DNA from 4 places in the Pseudescherichia sp. L3 genome. Region 3 is predicted to be linked to each of the others. Evidence: predicted binding sites of a transcription regulator. Region 3 holds the regulator's gene; each other region holds the start of a gene.

Region 1 (2,203 bases), on a different contig from region 3:
CGCGTGGTGCGCAGCGGCAGCCGGCGGAGCAGGATCCAGACCACAATCGCCGTGAGGATCTTATCCACGAGATTGGCCCCGAGCACGGTGATCGCCACGGACTCAAGCAGATCCTGGCCCATAGAGTGCATCCAGGCGACAAAGAGATCGGCTCCGCTGCCGGTAACCCCGCCGAAGAGGGCGGTACGAAGCGGTACGGCCACCACCGTGACCGCGAGCGTAATGATGATGCCGCTGACGATCACCTTCGGCAGGGTACGGAACCAGCCCAGCCGGGCCAGCCAACCGGCCACCAGACCAATCACCATGGCCACCGGGGCAAAGGCAGCGGCGATGGGATCGGTGAGCAGCCCCCAGAGTAGATTGGTCAGCAGGCCGGTAAGCATGCCGATAAACGGCCCCAGCAGCACGGCGCTCATCAGCGTGCCGATAGAGTCGAGAAAGATCGGCAGCTTCAGCAGGCTAATCAGCTGGCCACCGATCATATTGATGGCGATAGAGATAACGATCAGTGCCAGCGTCTGGCTGGCGAGTTGGCGACGTGCCATAGCGACCTCATAAGATTGGGAAAATTAGCGTACGTTAATAACCAGCTCGTCATAGCCCGAAACAGCACAGGGCTGGCGGCTGAAAGCGAGGGTGGTCAGCTCGCCGATCACCAGTTCAAGGGTGGTGCGAACCGTACAGCCAGGCATGACGTGCCCGCCGGTCATCACGCCATTCTCATCGGCCACGCTGAGGTGCAGATGCTCACCGGCCAGCTCCAGCGTGCCGCCGAGGGAGATCGCTTCGAAGGTGCCATGCAGATAAGTGGTCTCGTCGCGGGCGGCGAAGCGCAGCGCCACGTCCGTCAGGCTGCCGGTGCAGCCTGCAATCCAGGCGGCGTGGAGTGCGTGACGCTGGGTAAACGCACGCAGGGCAGTGAGCAGCTCATCGCCGGGAAGCAGACGCAGGGCATAGAAGCGTGCGCTGGATGGAGAAGTGCCGGGGGTCATGGTCATAGGCCTCGTAAACGCCAAAGTGGCAGCGATCATAAGAGCGACAGCAATTCGTTTTAATGATGTATATCAGGAAAAGACCGCGACCGAAGGCTGATTTGCGTATAAAGGAATACGGATTCCGGCAATGGAATAATTCCGCCGTCGGTTTGCGGTAAAGTGTGACGTAGATCAGATAACTGGTTTAACCCCGCGGCGACAGATTCCCTTTATTCCGCGTTTCGCTTACCCTAGCTGAAGCGTTTCAGTCGAAATTCCGTTCGACATTTAACCACTTAGTCACAGTTTGTGACAGGCGAGGTTTCCCTGACTATGCCGCTGCATTACTCTGTCAGCCATCGACTCAGGGATAGCTTTGCAGGAGACTTATGACCCTACGCATCGCGATAAATGGTTTTGGTCGCATCGGGCGTAACGTGGTTCGTGCTTTGTATGAATCCGGACGCCGGGCGGAGATCGCCGTAGTGGCCATTAACGAGCTGGCGGATGACGCAGGCATTGCGCATCTGTTGAAGTATGACACCAGCCACGGCCGCTTTAGCCAGCGTGTTCATCACGAGGGCGGGCAGCTATTTGTCGGCCATGACGCGATCCGACTCCTGCACGAGCCAACCATTGATGCGCTGCCCTGGCGCGAGCTTGAGGTCGACGTGGTGCTGGACTGCACCGGCGTGTATGGCAACCGTGAGCACGGTGAAGCACATTTAAACGCCGGCGCGAAAAAGGTGCTCTTTTCTCATCCGGGCAGCAGCGATCTCGACGCCACCGTGGTCTTCGGCGTCAATCAGGACGATCTGCGTCCGGACGATCGTATCGTCTCTAACGCCTCCTGCACCACAAACTGCATTATTCCTGTCATTAAGCTGCTTGATGATGCTTTTGGCATTGAGTCGGGGACGGTCACCACCATCCACTCGGCGATGCACGATCAGCAGGTCATTGACGCTTACCATCCGGATCTGCGGCGTACGCGTGCAGCCAGCCAGTCAATCATTCCGGTGGATACCAAGCTTGCGGCTGGCATTACGCGCTTCTTTCCAAAATTTAACGATAAATTTGAAGCCATTGCCGTACGCGTACCGACAATCAATGTCACGGCAATCGACCTCAGCGTGACGGTAGGCAGCCCGGTAAATGCCTGTCAAGTCAACCAGTTGCTGCAAAAGGCGTCACGGGAAGCATTTCATGGTATAGTTGACTATACG
Region 2 (2,203 bases), on a different contig from region 3:
CCGCCGCTGCGCCGTCGGTGAGTGGCGTACTGTTAGCAGCGGTTACCGTGCCGTGCTGACGGTCAAAGGCCGGACGCAGCCTGGCGTAGTCGGCGAGCGACGCGTTGGCCCGCACCGTATTATCCTGAATAAAAGGCTCGCGATACGGGGGTGCATAGGCGGTCATCACCTCCTCCGCCAGCCTGCCATCGGCCCACGCCTGAGCCGCACGCTGATGGGAACGGTGCGCGAACACGTCTTGCTCCTCGCGGCTGATGCCATAGGTTTTCGCCATCTGCTCGGCGGTATCCCCCATGCGCAGCCCGGTCGAGTACTCGGCAACCGCAGGCGGCACCGGAAGCAGATCGCGCAGACGCAGGCGAGAGAGAAGCTTGAGCTTTTGCCCGCCGGAGCGAGCCTTGCTGAGATCGACCAGAGTGCGCGCCAGCGTTTTGCTGACGCCAATCGGCAGGACGGATGAAGAGTCGGCTCCCCCGGCAATACCGGCGCGGATGGTCCCCGCCAGCAGGCTTTCGGCAACGTTTGCTACCGCCTGAAAGCTCGTAGCACAGGCGCGGCTCACGCTGTAGGCATCGGTATGCACGTTCATCCCGGTTCCGAGCACGATTTCGCGGGCAATGTTAGGCGCCTCGGGCATCTGGACAACCTGACCAAAAACCACCTGCTCAATGATTTCTGGCGCAATTTCGCTGCGCGCCAGCATCTCACCCACGGCCATCTTGCCCAGTTCGATGGCGGTGACGCCATGAAAGGCGGTGGCCTGGCGGGCAAACGGGGTGCGTAACCCGCTAACAATGGCTATACGATCGCCCTGACGGGTGACAAGCGGTAATGCCTGACTCATAACTCTCCCCTGTTGACATACTGCGCAAAGTGGTCTGACCTGCTAATAGTCTTAACCATTTTTTTACATTTAGCCAAGCGGAGAGGCGAAAAAATGCGAGCTAAAACACAGAGAAAAGCGGAGATAACGCTCCCGGTAGCGGGAGCGTTAGAGGAAGATTAACGCAGGCCCAGCTGGAAGATCAGGGTTTCAGCTTCACAGGCAAAAACGAAGTCGATATCGAGCTTAACGCCACCGTCAACCTCGGTGAAGGTTGGGGTAATTTCACACGGCTCAGACTCGACGCCGCGCGCTTTTTCCGTCAGCGCTGCCAGCGTCTCTTCGGCCTGGGCGCGGTCGGTGAACACACGGCTGTAAGAGGCCGTGCAGTCGCTGTTGTCCATGATGGTACCAACGTCCATACAGCAGCAAACGGGGGTTTCATCAGCACTGCATTTACTCATATTGAAAGTCCTCTCTCATTCGCACGTAGCGTGCCCGATAAATAGTGAGGGTATTTTACGCGCTGACGGTTACGGTCTCCAGTTGTTAGCGCTCCAAAAGTGGGTAAGTGACCGATATCACACTTAAAAATGATCTGGCGCAATAATCACCTTTCTCTCTCATTGATAACCGTCGCGTTTTTGCCAGCCAGATCGCGTTTCCGTGATCACATTTAAAAATACTTATAAACATACTTGCAACATTCGGGCTGGTCAGACCTATACTCTCGCGACTGGTCTGATTTGTATGTCGTAGCTCAGACCCTACACTCCGCGCTCCTGTTACGGCATGTAACATTTATTGTATAAAAATAAATTATGAGGTTATGGTCATGAGCCAGAAAACCCTGTTTACCAAGTCTGCACTCGCAGTTGCAGTGGCAATTGTCTCAACACAAGCCTGGTCAGCAGGCTTCCAACTTAATGAGTTCTCTTCCTCTGGCCTTGGCCGTGCCTACTCAGGTGAAGGCGCTATCGCTGATGACGCAGGCAACGTTAGCCGTAACCCCGCCCTGATTACGATGTTTGACCGCCCTACTTTCTCTGGCGGCGCTATTTTTGTTGATCCGGATGTGGACGTCTCCGGCGTCTCTCCGTCTGGCCGTAGCCTGGATTCGGATAACATCGCGCCGACGGCGTGGGTGCCTAACCTGCACTTCGTTGCGCCGATTAATGACCAGTTTGGCTGGGGCGCGTCCCTGACCTCTAACTACGGTCTGGCTACCGACTTTAACGACACCTACGCCGCAGGGTCGATGGGTGGTAAAACCGAGCTGGAAACCATCAACCTGAACCTCAGCGGTGCCTATCGTCTGGATAACCACTGGAGCTTCGGCGTTGGTTTTGACGCGGTATATGCGAAAGCGAAGCTGGAGCG
Region 3 (2,203 bases):
GCAGCGAGCATATGCAGCTGCTGATAGCACTGGGTGATGAGATCCACCGCCTTTTGCTGACGCGCCAGCAGCGGTGGCAGGGCCTTCTCCGGATCGGCGTGCTGCGTCAGCAGGCTGTACTTCGCCTCGCAGTAGTCGGCGAGCTGGCGGTAGAGCAGGCTTAACGATTCGCGCAGGGGCTGCTCGCGCCACAGCCAGAACCAAAACCAGTTAAATGCCCCATACCAGAGCGTGCCAAGGGCGTAGATGAGCAGTGGCTCCCAGATCGGCATATTGCCCGCCAGGCTCAGGGTAAAGATAGCGGCGATAAGCGAAGCGGGCAGCAGGCGCGCGTGTAGAGGACTGATTTCCGCCGTGACGCCAAGCAGCATTGCCAGCCCGGCGAGGATCAGCGGGAGCGCAACGTTGGCCCCCAGCAGCAGCTGCACCGCCAGGCTACAGCCGGCAAACAGCGAGCCGCCGATAATCAGGCGCTTAAAGAAGCGTTTGTGTGGGGTATCGAGACCGGCAATGTTGCAGCAGGCGGGCACCAGCGAGAACAGTAGACCATGCTGAAGATGACCCAGCGCCAGGCCGATGGCCACGGGAAGACACAGCACCAGCGTTTGCCGCAGTGCGTAGTTAACTTCGGGGTGGTAGATTAACCTGCGCCACATGAGGAGGAGAGCAAAAACGGCGTCCGCGAGGCGATACGCCGTTTTTAAAGCTTAACGTGTTCCGTAGACGACGATGGTTTTGCCGTGCGCGGAGATCAGGTTCTGATCTTCCAGCATCTTCAGAATACGGCCCACGGTTTCACGGGAGCAGCCGACGATCTGACCGATCTCCTGGCGGGTGATTTTGATCTGCATCCCGTCCGGATGGGTCATGGCGTCCGGCTGTTTAGCCAGGTTCAGCAGGGTCTGCGCGATACGGCCGGTCACGTCGAGGAAGGCAAGGTTGCCCACTTTCTCAGAGGTGACCTGCAGGCGGCGAGCCATCTGCGACGAAAGGCGCATCAGAATATCCGGGTTGACCTGGATAAGCTGACGGAATTTTTTATAGGAAATTTCGGCCACTTCACAGGCGGTTTTCGCCCGTACCCATGCGCTGCGCTCCTGGCCCTCTTCAAACAGGCCCAGTTCACCGATAAAGTCTCCCTGGTTCAGGTAAGAGAGGATCATCTCTTTCCCTTCTTCGTCCTTGATGAGCACTGCCACTGAGCCTTTGACGATGTAATACAACGTTTCCGCTTTTTCACCCTGGTGAATCAGCGTGCTCTTCGATGGGTACTTATGAATGTGGCAATGAGACAAGAACCATTCGAGAGTCGGGTCTGTTTGTGGTTTGCCAAGCACCATGCGCGGTTATCCTCTGTTATAAGCTGGCGCCAGTCGCGGGACGGATCCGGCGGCTGGGGTTGCAATCATATGCTTCCCGAATCCTGGGAAGGGGGCCGTCAATATAGGCATGCGGCCTGTAATGGTTGAAGTCCTCTGCATACCTGCATAATGTCAATACATTACCGTAGCATCCTGACTGTTTTAGCATAGCTTTTGCCGTGTGTCTCCTGGTGTCTCGCTTCAGCTTGATGCATGTCGCCTTCCGTTGCGCGTTTTACTCGGCGCGCGTAATCTGTCGGGAAAATTGCCACTCTGGAGTGATGAAAATGCAAGCACGCGTAAAATGGGTTGAAGGGCTGACGTTCCTTGGCGAATCCGCCTCTGGTCATCAGGTGTTAATGGACGGCAACTCCGGGGATAAAGCCCCCAGCCCGATGGAGATGGTGCTGATGGCGGCAGGCGGATGCAGCGCCATCGACGTGGTGTCGATCCTGCAGAAAGGCCGTCATAGCGTGTCCGATTGCGAAGTGAAGCTGACCTCCGAGCGCCGGGAAGAGGCACCGCGTCTCTTCACCCACATCAACCTGCACTTTATCGTTACCGGCAAAGAGCTGAAGGATGCGGCGGTATCCCGTGCGGTGGATCTCTCGGCAGAGAAGTACTGCTCCGTGGCGCTGATGCTGGAGAAAGCGGTCAATATCACCCATTCATACGAAGTGATTGAAGCGTAACGTTAAAGGCCCGGTTAGCGTAGCGCCGCCGGGCACTATCTTATTCAATCTTCTTGCCTTCCATCAGCCGCTGCACCAGCGGCAGCATGATTAGCTCCATCGCCAGCCCCATTTTGCCCCCCGGCACCACCAGGGTGTTGATATGGGAGA
Region 4 (2,203 bases), on a different contig from region 3:
ACAGCGGACCGTTATCGAAGCCTTTGGTGAGGGCTTCCACTTCCAGCGCGTTACGGAACAGCTTCTTATCCTGCTCAAAACGAATGAACGGGTTCTGACGGCTGGAGGCTTTTACCTCATCCAGCTTGATCTTATCGATCTGACGCGCACGGGAGGTCGCCTGACGAGACTTCGAGGCGTTGGCGCTAAAGCGGCTGACGAAGGATTGCAGGTCAGCGATCTGCGCTTTCTTCTTGGCGTTGTCGGCCAGCAGGCGTTCACGCGCCTGAGTCGCCGCGGTCATGTACTCGTCGTAGTTGCCCGCATAAACGCGCAGCTCGCCGTAGTCGAGATCCGCCATATGGGTGCAGACCATGTTCAGGAAGTGACGGTCATGCGAGATGATGATCATGGTGCTGTTACGCTCGTTCAGCACCTGCTCCAACCAGCGAATGGTATCGATGTCCAGGTTGTTGGTCGGTTCATCGAGCAGGAGAATATCCGGATCGGAGAACAGCGCCTGGGCCAGCAGCACACGCAGCTTCCAGCCGGGAGCCACTTCGCTCATCGGGCCGTAGTGCTGCTCTACCGGAATACCGACGCCGAGCAGCAGCTCGCCCGCACGGGACTCGGCGGAGTAGCCGTCCATCTCGCCGTACAGCACTTCGAGGTCGGCCACTTTATAGCCATCCTCTTCGCTCATCTCGGCCAGGCCGTAGATGCGATCGCGCTCCTGCTTCACTTCCCACAGCTCGCCGTGACCCATGATCACCGTGTCGAGCACGCTGAACTCTTCAAAGGCGAACTGATCCTGACGCAGCTTACCAATACGCTCGTTCGGATCGAGAGAGACGTTGCCCAGCGTCGGCTCAAGGTCGCCGCCGAGGATCTTCATAAAGGTGGATTTTCCGCTACCGTTCGCCCCAATCAGGCCGTAACGATTGCCGCCGCCAAACTTGACGGAGATATTTTCAAACAGCGGCTTACTGCCAAACTGCATGGTGACGTTGCTGGTAACTAACACGGTGTTATCCTGAAAATGTGTGACAAACTCTGCATTATGCCACAATTCCGAATCGAAATCGCGCAGGTGTGAACAGTTGCTACAATAGGGTGAGAGAAAAAAATGTGATTTCGTACACATCTCAATTCCATGCGCGTGGGAATGCACATATAATGCGCTCCCATCCTTTTGAGCATTCTTAACTAAACGGCCTGTGGCACAGAAACCTCGCATACCATGAATATGAAATTAACAACAATTTTAGCGGCGGCTTTCGCTGTAGTAGGGTTTTGCAAATCCGCGTCTGCTGTAACCTATCCGCTGCCGACTGATGGTAGCCGTCTGATTGGCCAGAACCAGGTCATCACCCTGCCAGAGAACAACAGCCAGCCGCTGGAGTACTACGCGGCCCAGTACCAGATGGGGCTGTCTAACCTGATGGAAGCTAACCCAGGTATTGACCCCTATCTGCCGAAGGGCGGTAGCGTGATGAACATTCCTCAGCAGCTGATCCTGCCGGACACCGTGCATGAAGGCATTGTGATCAACAGCGCCGAGATGCGCCTCTACTACTACCCGAAAGGCACCAACACCGTGATCGTACTGCCGATCGGTATCGGTCAGCTGGGTAAAGACACCCCGATCAACTGGACTACCAAGGTTGAGCGCAAGAAAGCCGGCCCGACCTGGACGCCAACCGCGAAGATGCACCAGGAGTACATTGCCGCCGGTAACCCGCTGCCAGCCGTGGTGCCTGCCGGTCCGGATAACCCGATGGGCCTCTATGCCCTGTACATTGGCCGCCTGTATGCTATTCACGGCACCAACGCTAACTTCGGCATCGGCCTGCGCGTGAGCCACGGCTGCGTGCGTCTGCGTAACGACGACATCAAGTTCCTGTTCCAGAACGTGCCGGTCGGTACCCGCGTACAGTTTATCGATGAGCCGGTAAAAGCGACTACTGAGCCAGACGGTAGCCGCTATATCGAGGTTCACAACCCGCTCTCTACCACCGAAGCGCAGTTTGACGGCAAAGAGATTGTGCCGATCGCGCTGACCAAGAGCGTGCAGAGCATCACCAGCCAGCCGGACGCCGACCAGAGCGTCGTTGAGCAGGCGATTCAGAACCGTTCCGGGATGCCGGTTCGTCTGAACTAAAATTTTCAGCAGTCAGTAAAAAGCCCGGCAATCGCCGGGCTTTTTTATTTTGCGTTTATTGTT

The links. Region 3 encodes CRP, which controls carbon source genes, mostly activating them, when cyclic AMP is high. Its sites were predicted from a motif close to ATGTGANNNNNNTCACAT; they were not measured.
Region 1: epd (erythrose-4-phosphate dehydrogenase) is a predicted target of CRP. The motif match lies at 1,158-1,175, and genes of this name have one in related genera.
Region 2: NR795_RS10655 (YfcZ/YiiS family protein) is a predicted target of CRP. The motif match lies at 1,393-1,410, and genes of this name have one in related genera.
Region 4: ldtB (L,D-transpeptidase) is a predicted target of CRP. The motif match lies at 1,106-1,123, and genes of this name have one in related genera.

The regions. Positions count from the first base shown of each region.
Region 1 covers NZ_JANKYC010000002.1:389,597-391,799, reverse strand. Annotated here, with positions in the region: gene NR795_RS13405 (ECF transporter S component) at 1-548, opposite strand, end outside; gene NR795_RS13400 (PPC domain-containing DNA-binding protein) at 573-1,001, opposite strand; gene epd (erythrose-4-phosphate dehydrogenase) at 1,367-2,203, shown strand, end outside.
Region 2 covers NZ_JANKYC010000001.1:2,192,978-2,195,180, forward strand. Annotated here, with positions in the region: gene fadI (acetyl-CoA C-acyltransferase FadI) at 1-844, opposite strand, end outside; gene NR795_RS10655 (YfcZ/YiiS family protein) at 1,003-1,287, opposite strand; gene fadL (long-chain fatty acid transporter FadL) at 1,659-2,203, shown strand, end outside.
Region 3 covers NZ_JANKYC010000003.1:48,774-50,976, reverse strand. Annotated here, with positions in the region: gene NR795_RS15595 (YccS/YhfK family putative transporter) at 1-656, opposite strand, end outside; gene crp (cAMP-activated global transcriptional regulator CRP) at 708-1,340, opposite strand; gene NR795_RS15585 (OsmC family protein) at 1,649-2,053, shown strand; gene NR795_RS15580 (phosphoribulokinase) at 2,094-2,203, opposite strand, start outside.
Region 4 covers NZ_JANKYC010000001.1:529,196-531,398, reverse strand. Annotated here, with positions in the region: gene NR795_RS02625 (ABC-F family ATPase) at 1-1,003, opposite strand, end outside; gene ldtB (L,D-transpeptidase) at 1,220-2,140, shown strand; gene NR795_RS02615 (aldo/keto reductase) at 2,196-2,203, opposite strand, start outside.